Regions from separate parts of the Rhodovulum sulfidophilum DSM 1374 genome, predicted to be linked through region 1. Evidence: riboswitches for the same ligand, from Rfam matches in the RefSeq annotation. Region 1 holds a riboswitch; the other holds the start of a gene.
What was found. Region 1 has a riboswitch for cobalamin ahead of A6W98_RS06730 (TonB-dependent receptor plug domain-containing protein). Riboswitches for the same ligand answer to the same signal wherever they lie in the genome.
Positions count from the first base shown of each region.

Region 2: linked by a shared signal. The riboswitch ahead of A6W98_RS01905 (ABC transporter substrate-binding protein) and the one ahead of A6W98_RS06730 (TonB-dependent receptor plug domain-containing protein) in region 1 are both predicted to bind cobalamin.

Region 1 is NZ_CP015418.1:1,407,352-1,414,591, forward strand. Features, by position in the region: gene A6W98_RS06715 (phosphoadenylyl-sulfate reductase) at 215-988, shown strand; gene A6W98_RS06720 (cobyric acid synthase) at 1,619-3,079, opposite strand; gene A6W98_RS06725 (ABC transporter substrate-binding protein) at 3,169-4,032, opposite strand; gene A6W98_RS06730 (TonB-dependent receptor plug domain-containing protein) at 4,007-5,869, opposite strand; cobalamin riboswitch at 6,001-6,203, opposite strand; gene A6W98_RS06735 (hypothetical protein) at 6,200-6,454, opposite strand; gene A6W98_RS06745 (hypothetical protein) at 6,940-7,240, opposite strand, start outside.
Region 2 is NZ_CP015418.1:366,623-373,862, forward strand. Features, by position in the region: gene A6W98_RS01880 (LysR family transcriptional regulator) at 1-695, shown strand, start outside; gene A6W98_RS01885 (ABC transporter substrate-binding protein) at 1,099-2,106, shown strand; gene A6W98_RS01890 (FecCD family ABC transporter permease) at 2,106-3,143, shown strand; gene A6W98_RS01895 (ABC transporter ATP-binding protein) at 3,140-3,904, shown strand; gene A6W98_RS01900 (DMT family transporter) at 3,955-4,863, shown strand; cobalamin riboswitch at 5,385-5,584, shown strand; gene A6W98_RS01905 (ABC transporter substrate-binding protein) at 5,733-6,743, shown strand; gene A6W98_RS01910 (FecCD family ABC transporter permease) at 6,740-7,240, shown strand, end outside.

The DNA of each region.
Region 1 (7,240 bases):
CATCCTCTGGTCGGCGGGTCGGGCTCGGGATACGCCGCCCGGCGGCGCTTGGCCAGTGCGGCGATCTTCTGCCCGCAAATGTGACAGGCGCATGTCAGGGCGTTGCGGAAAGTCCCGCCGTGGCGGCAACGGATCGCCGGTCGCCCCGGTCCGGGTTTTCCCGGCCGAACGCGAATGCTAGGGCGGAAAGATCGCCGCAGGAGGGAATGTTCCGATGTCCGATCCCGTTTCTGACGCGTCTTCCGACCCCGGCAGCTCATGGCCGCCGGGCGGCACGGACCGCGTCCTCGAGGCGCTGCAGGCCGATCACATGCCCGATCTCGGCCATGTCGACATGGTGGGGCTCCTGCACGATCCGCGGCTCGGAACGCGCGCGCTGGTCTCGTCCTTCGGCACCGAAAGCGCGGTCTTGCTGCATCATGTCACCCGGATCCTGCCGCGGATCGAGGTGCTCTTCATCGATACCGGACGGCATTTCGACGAGACGCTGGCCTATCGCGACCGGCTGGTCCGTCTGCTCGACCTCAATCTGGTCGAGGTCCGGCCCGATCCTGCCGCCATCGCGGCCGAGGATCCCGATCACCGGCTGGCGGAGCGCGATCCGAACATGTGCTGCCTGCTGCGCAAGACCTTTCCGCTGGCGGATGCGCTGGCGGGGGTCGACACCTGGATCTCGGGGCGCAAGCGCTACCAGGGCGCGACCCGCGCGGCCCTGCCCGCGATCGAGCGCGACGGGACGCATCTCAAGGTCAATCCGCTGGCTTTCTGGAGCCGCGCCGATCTCGAGGCCTATTTCGCCGCCCATGATCTGCCGCGCCATCCGCTGGAGGGCCGGGGGTTCCGGTCGGTCGGCTGCGCGCCCTGCACCCGTCCGGTCCGGCCGGGCGAGGATGCGCGGGCCGGGCGCTGGGCCGACAATCCCGACAAGACCGAATGCGGCATCCATCTCGGCCCGGACGGGCGGTTCGTGCGGCGCCGTTCGGGCTGAGGCACGGGCGCGTGCGGCTGCGCTGCCCGGTGCGCCGCGCGATCTGTCGGCCAGTCGGAGGCCTGAGCGATTCAGCGGCCGGATCGTGGTCCAGACGTGCCCCGACATGGCCGCCAAATGGCCGGGGCGGCTGTCGTCGCTTGCATTGGCGCCGGTAGCACGCCTGCGGCGAGGTATCCGGATGGATATGCTGAACCGCCGGATCGGTGCGCATAGCTCTGACCTGACCGCTGGCTATAAGCCCTCCCTAAGCCTGCACGCTGATCCGGTCGGCAATCCGGTAGATGGCCTCCATGTCATGCTTGACCATAAGGCTCGCACGCCGCGTGCTTCGGATGCCCGAGGCGTGGGGTCATCTCTCGGGCGTCCTCCGGTCCCATCGCGACCACCGGCGCGTCCAGCACGAAGGCGCAGTGCGATTGAGTTGGTGCCAGATCGAGCGGCTGCGCGGCCTGCGCCAGATCGCCGGTGGACAGCCGGCATCGCCCGTCAAGCCCGGCACAGGTGATTAGTCTCCCACGGGACCAGAGCCGGGGGGGCGCTTTATTGCCGGCGGTCGTGCCGCGACAAGCCGGGATCTCCGCCTTGACACTGAAAGTGGGGCGCGGGCTGGCGCGGTTGCCCTTGGGATCAGGATGCGGGGAGCTCTCCGGCGAGGGCGAAAAGCGCGTCGATATCGAGATGGGTTTCAAGATGGAGGGCCAGCGCGTCGAGCGTGGCCTCGACCTTGGCGTCATAGCCCTCGGGGCCGGTCTCGGCGCCCAGCCGCCCGAGCCAGGCGCGGCGGAAGCCATCCTCGGAAAACAGCCCGTGCAGATAGCTGCCCGCGACCCGCCCGTCGGCCGAGATCGCGCCCTCGGGGCGGTCGCCGATATGGGCGAAGGGCCGCGCGCGGTCGGGCCCGTCGGTCGCGCCGATATGGATCTCGTAGCCCGAAAACGCGGCGCCGGTCGCGGCATGGCTGGCCTCGATCCGGGTCAGGGTCTTGTCGGCATGCATCACCGTCTCGACATCGAGCAGGCCAAGACCCTCGGTCACGCCCGGCGGGCCTTCGAGCCCCTCCGGATCGGCGATGCGGCGGCCGAGCATCTGGTAGCCGCCGCAGAGCCCCAGCACCCGCCCGCCGCGGCGCAGATGCGCGGCAAGGTCGATGTCCCAGCCCTGATCGCGCAGGAAGGCCAGATCGCCCCGGGTCGACTTGGTGCCGGGCAGGATCACCAGATCGGCATCGCCGGGCAGTGCGCGGCCCGGCGGCACCATGGTCAGCCGGATGCCGGGTTCCAGCTTGAGCGGGTCGAGATCGTCGAAATTGGCGATCCGCGAGAGCATCGGGCAGACGACGTGATAGCTGCCCCGGCCGGTGCCGCCCAGATCGACCGCATCCTCGGCCGGCAGGCGGCAGGCCTCGGGAAACCACGGGATGACGCCGAAGCCGGGCCAGCCGGTGCGGGCCTCGATCAGCCGGTAGCCGTCGTCGAAAAGCCGGGGATCGCCGCGGAACTTGTTGATGGCAAAGCCCCGGACCATGGCCAGATCGCCGGGATCGAGCACTGCCTGCGTGCCGACGATCTGGGCGATCACGCCGCCCCGGTCGATATCGCCGATCAGCACCACCGGCACCTCTGCCGCGCGGGCAAAGCCCATATTGGCGATGTCGCCCGCACGCAGGTTGACCTCGGCCGGGCTGCCCGCGCCCTCGACGATGATCAGATCGCGTCCGGTGGCCAGCCGGTGGAAGCTTTCCAGTACCGGGGCCATCAGCTTCGGCTTTTCGGCGGCGAAGGCGCGGGCGCGGAGCGCGCCCCGGGCGCGGCCCTGCACCACCACCTGCGCGCCGGTATCGGTTTCGGGTTTCAGGAGGATCGGGTTCATGTCGGTCAGCGGCTCGAGCCCCGCGGCCCTTGCCTGCAGCGCCTGGGCCCGGCCGATCTCACCGCCATCGGCGGTGACTGCGGCATTGTTCGACATGTTTTGCGGCTTGAAGGGCGCGACCGACAGCCCGCGCCGAAGCGCCGCGCGGCAGAGCCCGGCTACCAGAAGCGACTTGCCGACATTCGAGCCTGTGCCCTGCAGCATGAGTGCGCGTGTCATCGGTGGGGCTCCTGTCGCGACCGGACGCCGGTTGCAGGCGTCGCGTCATGGGTATTTGGCCCAAGAAGAAGCTGCAAGCGTATCGGGGCTCAGTCGGGCGCGGTGGCGGCGCCCGCGTCCCGGCGGCGGGTCATCTCGGCCAGGGCCCGGAGCGCATAGGGGGTGCCGCAGACCCAGTCGGGGCCGGAAAAGGCGGGGGCCGCCGCCGCGGGCAGGGCGCGGAGCGCGGGATGGGCCAGGATCTCCTCGGCGCGCGAGGTTTTCGGATAGGGGCGGGAGAGGATCAGCAGCTCGGGATCGGCCATCACCAGTTCCTCGAGCGCGAGATCGAAGCCGCCATGGCGCCCTTGGGCGGCCTGGTCGGTGCGGGCGAGATTGGCAAAGCCCGCACGGGTGAGGATGTCGTCCGCAAGCGTGCCCTCGCCCTGGGTGTAGCCGTTGGCATAGAAGAAGGCGGCCAGCGGCCGGGGCGGGCCGCTCTGCGACAGCCGGGCGAGGTCCTGTTCGAAGGCGCGGGCCAGGGCTTCGGCCCGGGCCTCGCGGCCCAAAAGCCTGCCGGTCTGGCGCAGCCGGTCGGTCACCTCGTCGAGCCGTGTCGTCAGGCCGATCCGCGCCACCCGGATGCCGAGGCGCTCGAGCATGGCGAGGGTTGCCGGGTTCGAATAGGTGCCGGCCAGCACCAGATCGGGGCGCATCAGGAAGATTTCCTCGGCGCCGCCGGTATTGGCGGGATAGGCGCGGGCGGCCTCGGCCATGGCAGAGTTCATCGGGTTGGCGGCCAGGTCGCTGACCGAGACCAGCTGGCCCGGGCGCGCGACCAGCATGGCAAGCTGGTCGGTGCAGAGATTCATCGACACCACCCGCCCGGGCGGGTCGGCCAGCGCCGCGGTCCCGGCAAGGGCCAGGGCCGCGGCGAGGCGGATCGCGCTAGAAGGAGGCACGCAGGCCCACATAAAGCGCGCGGCCGGAGGTGTTGTAGTGATAGGCGCCGGTGTAATCGAGCGCGGTGTAGAAATCTTCGTTGAAGAGGTTCTCGATCCGGGCATAGAGCTCGGCGCCGCTGTCGAGGGTGTAGGAGATCCGGGCGGTGCCCAGGCCTGCGTCGGGCAGGGCGCCACCTGGGTCGAGGCGGTCGGCGAGGTATTGATAGGAAAGATCGGTCGTGATCCGCGGCGACAGCTCGGAACTGAGCCCGAGACCCAGGTCGTGACGCGGCACGCGCAGGAGGCGGTCGCCCTTCCAGCGCGCGTCTGTATAGGTGTATGCGCCATAGATCGCGGTGGCAGGTGTCAGCTCGAAGCGGCCTGACAGTTCGAACCCTTGGCTGCGCGTGGTGCCGTCGAGATTGTCGTAACAGCCGTAGGCCGAGGTGCAGATCCCCGTGGGGGGGGTGGGGTTCCAGTCGATCTTGTCCTCGATCTCGGTGAAGAAGGCGGTGGCCTTCAGGAAACCTTCGCCCGAGAGCCTTTTTTCAAGCCCGATATCGAAGCTCGTGCCGGTTTCGGGGCTCAGGCCCCGGTTCCCGACCGTGTCGCCCTCGGAAGTGCCGTAAAGCTCGTAAAGCGAAGGAACACGGTAGCCGGTGCCAAGCGAGGTACGGAAGATCAGGTCGGGCCCGATCCGCCAGGCCAGCGCGGCGCGGCCGGTCATCTGTTCGTCGAAGCTGGAAAAATCATCGTAGCGCAGCGACAGCGATAGGTCGATCGCGTCGGTTGCCGCCTGTCGGAGTTCGGCAAAGGCGGCGCGGGATATCTCGGTATCGGTGCTTCCGCTCTGAATGGCCTTGTCCTGCTTCCAGTCGGCGCCGAAGGACAGGTCGGTCCGGTCGCCCAGAGTGGTCGATCCGAGATAGCCGATTGTCCTGCTGCTGCCGTCCCAATGACTCGTCCCGAACGATCCATGATCGGTGCGTTCGGTCTGGGTCCTGGCCAGAGACAGCTCGTTCTCGACCGAGCCGAGGACGAAATGGGCATAGGCCCGCAGGCCCCTGCGCGTAGTGTCGCTCCTGATCGCAGGGTCGGTCCCGGTCGGGGTCGGGTCGTAATCGGCCGTCCCGTCGGAATAAAGCCCCGAGATGCCCAGGCGCAGGCTGTCGGTCAGGTCATAGGCCGCGTTCAGCGTGATGACGTCCTCGTCATAGCCGTCGGGTTCGTCATTGCCCGACAAGGTCGAGAAGCCGTCCGTCTGCACGCGGGAGAGGGTGGCCGAGATTTCGCCGTGTTCGCTCATATGACCGAAGCTGAGCTTGCCCGAATAGGTGCCATAGGTGCCGGCTTCGACCGAAGCCTGACCCGAGGTGCCGAGGGTCGTCGGTCGCCATGTCGTGATGTCGACGACGCCCGCAATGGCGTTCGAACCGTAAAGCGCCGATTGCGCGCCCTTCAGCACCTCGATGCGGTCCGCAAGGCCGGAAGAGAGCGTGCCGAAATTCAGCGAGGGCGGAAGGTTGGTCGGGTCGGTGAAATCCATGCCGTTTATACGGGTCGCGATATAGCCGCTGTCGAGCCCTCGGATGCGCAATGTGCCGGTCTGCCCGAGCCCGCCATTCTGAGAGAACGACACGCCCGGCAGGGTGGCGAGGGTCTCGCCCAGATTCTGCCCGCCCGCCGCGATCTGGTCCCGGTCGAGGGTCTCGACCGTCGCGCCGGTTCGGTTGGTGGCGACGGGGGTGAGGCTGGCGCTGGCGGTGATCTCGTCGAGAAGGAGGCTGTCGTCGAGATCCTCGGCGAGGGCATGGAGGGGCGCGAGGGTGGCAAGGCCGAGCCCGAGGCAGAAGCTGGATCTGGTCATGTCCGTTCCGGTCTGTCGAACCGCGATGCGGCCCGTATTGTAGAGAAGCCCTTGGAAAGAAACGCTTTCCGCAGACGGTGAAAGCGTCACCACTGCGGATTTGCCGCCGCCCGTCGCGCGCCCCGCGGACCGGCTGGGTGATCGTCCTGGCAGGTCTCCTGGCTTGCGGGTCGTCGCTTGGCTGGCCTTCCCGGGGAACATCCCCAGTGGCACGATCAGCCGCGCTCGCCGCTTACAGTTGCGGGGGCAGCCGCGGCATGAGCCCCATCCGAGGCGGCACCGCGTTCCCTTTTCATCGCCCGTCGCCGGGCGAACCAAGACGATTCGGGGTTAATCCGGGGCCCCGGACCTGTCAAGCGGGACGCCGGGGCGGCAGGCTGCGACGATTGCGGCCAGCTCGGTGCCGGGCGCCAGCAGCAGCGCGGTCTCGGTGCCGCGGGTGACCCGGACCAGCAGCAGATCGACGGGCGGAGGCGCGCGTAGGATCGCGCAGGCGGTCTTGGGTCTGGCGGCGGTGCTGGCTTGGGCATCGAGCCCCAGCGTGGTGCAGCCGGTCAGCCTGTGGGTGAGGTCCGGATCGCCCACCGCCTGGACGATGCGTCCGTCGCAAAGCCGGAGCCCGGCGGCGGCCCGGGCCGGGCAGGCGCCGACCGGGTCGTCGCCCTCGGGGGCTGCCCCGGCCGTCCTGTCGGCGTCGGACAGGGCGGGGCTTTCAGAAGTGGCCTTTTCATGGCAGGCGATCGCGCGCAGCGCATCGATGGGCAGCCAGGCTCGGTCGGCTCGACCCGGCAGGCCGGTCGCGCCGCGGTGATCGACAGATCGGCGGCGGCGGAGACAAAGCGGCGGACCCGGTCCTGAAAGGCGGCGATGAGCGGCGCGGCCCTGTCGCCTTGCATGTCGGGCGGCAGCGGCACCGTGGCATGGGCGGCAGGGCGTGGCCGTCCGACCCGCAGCAGATGACGGCGCGCGACCAGCAGCCGGGTCTCCTCCTGCCCCTTGCCGTCGCCGAGGGCCATATCGCGCGGCGGGATCGTCTCGGAGATTTCGGCCATCAGGGCATCGAGCTGGTCTTAGATGTCGCCGGTCCCGGGTCTGTCGCGGGCCTCTTGCCGGGGCTTCAGCTTTGCGCGCATGGTCGCCAGGGGGGCGATTTCGGTCATGTCAACCGCCTCTGCCGCGCCGCGTGTCGTGTCGTGTCGGGCGGTGCCCGCCGCGATCTCGACGATTTCGGCGATGGCCCGGCGCATCTGCGACAGCGCGGCTTCGACACCGGTATCCGGTCCGACCAGGGCGCAAAGCGCCTCGTAGGGATCGCGGGGCGCCCGCAGGAAAAGCTCGATTCCGCCATTGCGCATGAGCACGGCCTCACGG
Region 2 (7,240 bases), 1.0 Mb from region 1:
GGCTGGTCCCGACCGACGAGGGGCGGCTGCTGTTCCCGGTGCTGGAACACGGGTTCGATGCGATGGCGCGGGTGCTGGGCCGGCTTGGCGGGCGGCGCGATGTCGAGGTCCTGAAGGTCGGCGTCAACACCACCTTTGCGCTGGGCTGGCTGATGCCGCGACTGGCGGCCTTCGCGCAGGCGCATCCCGAGATCGATCTGCGGATCTCGACCAACAACAATCGGGTCGAGATCCTGCGCGAAGGTCTCGACATGGCGATCCGCTTCGGCACCGGCGGCTGGACAGGGCATGACGCGATCCCGCTGATCGAGGCACCGCTTACGCCGCTCTGCGCCCCGGCAATGGCGGCGCATCTGTTGCATCCGGCAGATCTCGGCCAGATGACGCTGTTGCGCAGCTATCGCAGTGCGGAATGGCCGGGCTGGTTCGAGGCCGCGGGCGTGGCCTGCCCGCCGATCACCGGACCGGTCTTCGACAGCTCGATAGCGCTTGCCGAACTGGCCGCTTCAGGCGCCGGCACGGCGCTGCTGCCGATCACGATGTTCGAGAGCTACATCGCGCAGGGCCGACTGGCACAGCCCTTCGGCATCACCGTCTCGGCCGGACGCTACTATCTCGCCTGGCCATCGGACAGGCCTGCAACCCCCGCGATGCGTATTTTCTCAAGCTGGCTGTCGGGCAAAAGCGCCTTGTGACCCGTTGCCCTCCAGCGTCGCGAGCGCAGGAGATCCGCGCCAGGCCTCATGACAAACCGATCCTGCAGGACGAAAGTGGCAGAGCATCATCCCCGACCGACCAGCGCCACAGCAGGTCTTGCTGCATCTGCCCCGCGCGGCACCGTTCGAGGCGGATACCCGCGCGGGATGCGCGCATCCCTGCCTTCGTCCTTGAGCCAGCCGGGATGCATCCTCTTCCGCACAGGGCATCAAGGCCCGGCCATTTCATCGTCCCCTCAGGGCTTGATCGCGCCTTGTTCGGCATACGCAGGCATGGGACCGCCGACCCGGGCAAATCCCGACAAAATCTCTCTTGTAACCGCACCCCGGATCGAATTACCGGCTTCCTGACCAATTTGCTCACTGATGGAGACATCGTCCGATGTCGAAAAAGGCGATCCTTGCGCTGGGAAGCGCCGTGCTGGCGGTCTCCGGCGTGGCGGTGCAGGCCGCAACCGACTACCCCCTGACGATCGAGAATTGCGGCCAGAGCGTCACTTTCAGCCAGGCGCCGCAAAACGCGGTGGCTCTGGGCCAGAACAGCGCAGAGATCATGCTGCTTCTGGGGCTGGAAGACCGGATGGCGGCCACCGCCTTCTGGCCGAATGCCGTGTTGCCAGAACTGGCCGAGGCCAATGACGGGGTCGAGGTGCTGACCGTCGAATTCCCGACACTGGAATCCGTTCTGTCGAAGCAACCCGATTTCGTTGCGGCCATGCTGACGACACTGCTTGGCGCCGACAGCAAGGTCGCCAGCCGCTCGGATTTCGAAGAGCTCGGCATTCCGACCTACCTGTCGCCAAGCGCCTGCTCGACGACGCTGGATGCGGGCGACGCCTATGGCTCGCGCGACAAGCTCTGGAACATGGATCTGCTGTACAAGGAGATCGAGGACCTGTCCCGCATCTTCGATGTGACCGACCGGGGACAGGCCGTAATCGCGGATTTCAAGGCGCGCGAGGCGGCCTTGCGCGCGGAATTCGCCAGGAACGAGGATCTGACCTTCCTGTTCTGGTTCTCCAGCCCGTCGCCCGCCGATGATGCCTTTCTTGGCGGCGGCAACGGCCCCTCGGGCTATATCGCGGATCTCCTCGGCGGGTCCAACGCCATCCAGACCGAGGCAGACTGGCCCGCGCTTGGCTGGGAAGGCATCATCGCGGCGGATCCGACCGTGTTCGTCGCGACGCAGGTCGACCGCAATCGCTGGGATCTGGATGCCGCACAAAACAAGATCGACTTCCTGACATCCGATCCGACCGTCAGCCAGATGCCAGCGGTTCGAAACGGTCGGATCGTGGTCATGAGCGGCGCGGCGATGAACCCCGGCATCCGCACCCTCTACGGCGCCGAGCAGGTGGCCGAACAGCTGAAGTCGCTTGATCTGCCGTGATGTCCTTTGAAGTTTCAGAAGAAGGCAGCGCGCGCCTCGTCGTCTTTCTTTGCCTGTCGCTGATCGCCCTGATCTTCGCCATCGCCGCCGCAACGGCTTTTGGCGATTACAATATCGGCCTGCGGACGGTCTTCCTGTCGGTCACGAACGAGCTTGGCCTGACCGGCGCCAAGATCACGCCGATCGAACAGAGCGTCGTCTGGAACCTGCGCCTGAGCCGCGCGCTGGTGGCGGCCCTGTCCGGGGCAGGGCTGGCGATCTGCGGGGCAATCCTGCAGGCGCTCTTGCGCAACGCGCTGGCCGAACCCTTCGTGCTGGGCGTGTCGGCGGGCGCCTCGACCGGGGCGGTCTGCGTGATCGTTCTGGGCATCGGGGCGGGCGGCCTGTCCCTGTCGCTGGGGGCTTTCGCAGGGGCCTTCGCGGCCTTCGCCCTCGTGGCGCTCCTGTCCAACGGCGCGACCAGCGGGCCGAACCACACGATCCTGGCCGGGGTCGCGGCATCGCAGCTTTTCAACGCGCTGACCTCCTATATCGTCACGACCTCGGGCAATGCCCAGCAGGCGCGGGATGTGATGTTCTGGCTTCTGGGCAGCTTCGGCGGCGTGCGCTGGCCGGATGTCCAGCTTTTGCTGGTCGTGGTCGCCCTCAGCCTCGCGATCTGCATCTGGATGGCGCGGTCGCTGGACGCCTTCACCTTCGGGGATGAAGACGCCGCGGCCCTTGGCGTGCCGGTGGCGCGTATCCGGCTGGTGCTGTTCGGCGTGACCGCGCTGCTGACCGCGACCATTGTCAGCATGGTCGGCGCCATCGGCTTCGTCGGTCTGGTCGTGCCGCATGCGGCCCGCTACATCGTCGGGCCATTGCATATGCGGCTGCTTCCGGCCTGCGCGGTGGTGGGCGCGGTCTTCATGGTGATCGCCGACATCGCCTCGCGCATGATCGCAACCCAGCAGACCGTGCCCATCGGGGTCGTGACGGCGCTGGTCGGCGTGCCCTTCTTCGCGATCATCCTCTACCGCGCGAGGCCGCAGGCATGACGATCCTGGCCGAGAACCTGACATGGGGCGTGAAGCGCAGGACCATCCTGTCGGACGTCTCGCTGAGGGTCGCGCCGGGCGAGACACTGGGCCTGATCGGCCCCAACGGATCGGGCAAATCCTCCCTGTTGCGGCTGCTGGCAGGGCTGCGGCGGCCAATCTCCGGCCGGGTCCGGATCAACGGGCAGGACATCGCGCATGTCTCGCGCAAGGCATTGTCGCGACAGGTGGCCTTTGTCCAGCAAAGCGCAGCCACCGACACCAATGTGACGGTCAGCGATGTCGTGCGGCTCGGACGGACTCCGCATCGCTCGGCGCTGGCGGGCTGGTCCGAGACCGACGAGGCGGCGGTGACGCAGGCGCTGGAGCGCGTGGAAATGGCCGCGCACAGGAAACAGGCCTGGCAGACCCTTTCGGGGGGCGAGCGGCAGCGGGTCCATATCGCGCGGGCGCTGGCGCAGACACCGCAGGTGATGTTCCTCGACGAGCCGACGAACCATCTCGACATTCATCACCAGATCGAGATCCTGGGCATGGTCCGCGATCTCGACCTGACCAGCGTCATCGCCCTGCACGACCTGAACCTGGCGGCCATGTTCTGCGACCGGATCGTGGTTCTGGAACGGGGTGTCATGCGCGCCTGCGGCACACCGGATGCCGTTCTGACCCGGGAGATCCTGCGCGATGTGTTCCGCGTCACGGCGCATGTCTGCAGATTGCAGGACGCGTCTCGGCCCCATATACGGTTCAGCGCGAAATGAGACGGTCCGGGGGGACGTGTGGCCGGGGTTTTGGTGCGGATGAAAGTGAAATGACGGCCCGGTCCTCCCTCGCAGCGCCGCTGCATCCCGTCCGGAACGAACGGCTTGGCATCGCGTTGCGGGTGCTCTCGACCCTCGCATTCGCCATGATGGGCGTCTGCGTGAAGGCGCTCGGAGATGCGGTCCCGCTGGGACAGGTGGTGTTCTTCCGCTCGGCCGTGGCCTTGCTGCCTCTGATCGCCTTCCTGTGGTGGCGCGGCGAGTGGCCTCGCGGTCTGGCGACGTCCCGCCCCATGGGGCATGTCGGCCGCTGCCTGATGGGCGCGGTCGCGATGTTCACCTCCTTCGCGACGATCCGCCTTCTGCCCCTGGCCGAAGCGACGATGCTGGCCTATCTCGCGCCGGTGATGCTGGCCCTGCTTGGCTGGGCCCTGCTCGGAGAACGCCCGAGCGCGGGCCGGATCGGCGGTGTCGTGCTTGGCCTTGCCGGAGCGGCGGCCTTCTGTCTGCCCGCCATTGCCGGTGCCCTGCCCGATAGCGGGGCGCTGGGCGTGGTTCTGGGGCTCGTGACCGCGGCGCTGACGGCCGGGGCCCTGATCCAGGTGCGCCGGCTGACATTGCTCGGCGAAGGCGCCGGGGCCATCGCCTTCTGGTTCGCCGTGGTCTCGGCCCTCATCGGCCTTGCGACGCTGCCCTGGGGCTGGGTCTGGCCCGGTCCGGCAACCCTCCTGCTGTTGATCGGAACCGGCCTGGCAGGCGGGATCGCCCATATCCTCATGACGCTGTCCTTCAGCCATGCCGATGCCTCGGCGCTTGCCCCCTTCGAATATCTTTCGGTTCTGTGGGCCGTGGCGCTGGGTTTTGCCTTTTTCGCCGAGCTGCCGGGCCTGGCCTTCCTGCTGGCAGGGCCATTGATCCTGACCGGCGCCTTTATTGCCCGTCCGGCAAAGCCGAAATGACCCACGGCGCGCGTGGTCTACGCAAGTTCTGAACGGCTTTAACCGGCAAGTTCCGGCAATCCTGCGGTCAAGAAGGATAAGGCGGGCGATGGCCGGAAGCCGGGCCGTTGGATCGCCATCGGGGCGGGTTGCCTGACGCTTCCGCTCCTTTCGCCGCCCGAGCGCCTCGGCGCAGATCGCCCCGACCGGCTTGCCGCCCGCGCGGGCATTGATGCAACAGCGGTCGCGGGCAGGGCCGAAGCGGCAGGTTTTCAACACCGCGGCGGGCACCGTATGGCAGCCGTCGAACGGCCCGGCAAAGCGAACCGTATGCCGACGTCAGGTCCCATCTCGCCTGACCGTTTCCAGCCTGCCATGCCGCGCCATAGATGCAAAGGAAGCCGCCGGGCTGGCAACGTTCCGCCCCCTGCCGCTTCGGGGCCGGGGCATCTCGACGCATCAGAAGCTATATGCCTGTCAAGGTAAGGTTTTCCGGCGCGCAGACTGCGACCGGCGGGCAGTTGACCCGATAGGGCTTTCATGCTCTCTGCTCGGTCGCTGGTTTCCCGCTTGGGAATTAAAAGGGAATTCGCCGCAGGCCATTTGGCCCGCGAACCGAAACTGCCCCCGCAACTGTAGGCGGCGAGCGACGGTCCGACAACGCCACTGGGCATTTGCCTGGGAAGGCCGGACCGGCGGACGACCCGTCAGTCAGGAGACCTGCCGGCATGAAACCACTATCAACCGGGCGGGGTTGCCCGGGGAAAGCGATGTTCATGCCCGGATCTTTCGGCCGTGCTCAGCCAGGCGCAGCTTGCGCCAGCCAAAGAACTGACATCCGCCCGACCCGCGAACCCCGGGGCCCGGAAGCCAATTTCCGGAGAATTTCCATGAACACCAAGACTGCCCTCCTTTCGGCGGCCCTTCTGGTCTGCGCGGGCACGGCCCAGGCCACCGACTATCCCCTGACGCTGGAGAATTGCGGCCAGACCCTGACCTTCGACGCCGCCCCCGCGCGCACCGTCACCGTCGGCCAGGCCACGACCGAGATCCTCTACCTGCTGGGGCTCGGGCCCACCGTGACGGGCACCTCGGTCTGGTTCACCAATGTCCTGCCGCAATTCGCCGAGCTGAATGCCGGGATCCCGCGGCTGGCCGACAACGATCCCAGCTTTGAAAGCGTGGCGGCCGAGACGCCCGATCTGGTGACCGTGCAACATGAATGGCATGTCGGCCCCCAGGGCATCGTCGCCACCCGCGAGATGTTCCATGATATCGGCGTGCCGACCTATGTGCTGCCCAGCGACTGCGCAAGCAAGGACAACAGCCGCGGCTCGGACGGCACCCGGAGCGAGATGTTCTCGACCGCCTCGATCCACCGGTCGATCGAGGAACTGGCGCGGATCTACGATGTCGAGGATCGCGGCGCCGAGCTGGTCGACGAGCTGAAGGCGCGTGAGGCCGCGGCCATCGAACATGCCCGGGCGCTGGATCTGCCCGAAGGGGTCTCGGCGGTGTTCTGGTACTCCTCCGCCGAAATGGACATCGACCCCTATGTGGCCGGGCGGAAGGGCGCGCCGGGCTACATGATGCAACAGCTCGGGATCGAGAATGTGGTGGCCTCCGACGAGGAATGGCCCACCGTCGGCTGGGAAAGCATCGCCAAGGCCGATCCGACGGTGATCGTGCTGGCCGAGATGACCCGCCGCCGCTTCCCCGCCGACGATGTCGAGAAGAAGCTTGAGTTTCTCCGCACCGATCCGGTCGCGAAAGAGATGACGGCGGTCCGCGAGAACCGGATCGTGGTGATGGATCTCCAGGCGATGGAAGCGACCGTGCGGGCGGTCTACGGGCTGGAAGAACTGTCTGCGGCCCTGGCCGGACTCGATCTGCAAGGATGAGGTCGCGCGCCCGTCGGGCCCGCTGGCACTGGGGGTGGATCGCACCCCCGGTGCTGCTGGCCGCGCTGATCGCCGGAACCGCGATCGGCGAGACCCGCATACCCGCCTCGACCGTGCTTCAGGTCCTGGGCAACAAGCTGTTCGGCACCGTCTACCCGGTCGCGCGGATCGATGAGGGCATCATCTGGAACTACCGCCTCGCCCGCGCGGTGGTGGCGGCCGCCTGCGGGGCGGGGCTCGCCCTGTCGGGTGTCGTGCTGCAGGCATTGCTGAGGAATGCGCTGGCCGATCCCTATCTGCTGGGGATTTCCGCCGGAGCCTCGACCGGCGCGGTCGCGGTCACCGTCGCCGGGTTCGGCGCGGGCGCGCTCTCGCTCTCGACAGGCGCCTTCGCCGGGGCGCTGCTGGCCTTCGTCATGGTCGCGGCCCTGGCGCGCGCGGCGGGCGGCGGCACCGGGCTGCAGGCGGCAGGCGTGATCGTTCTGGCAGGGATTGCC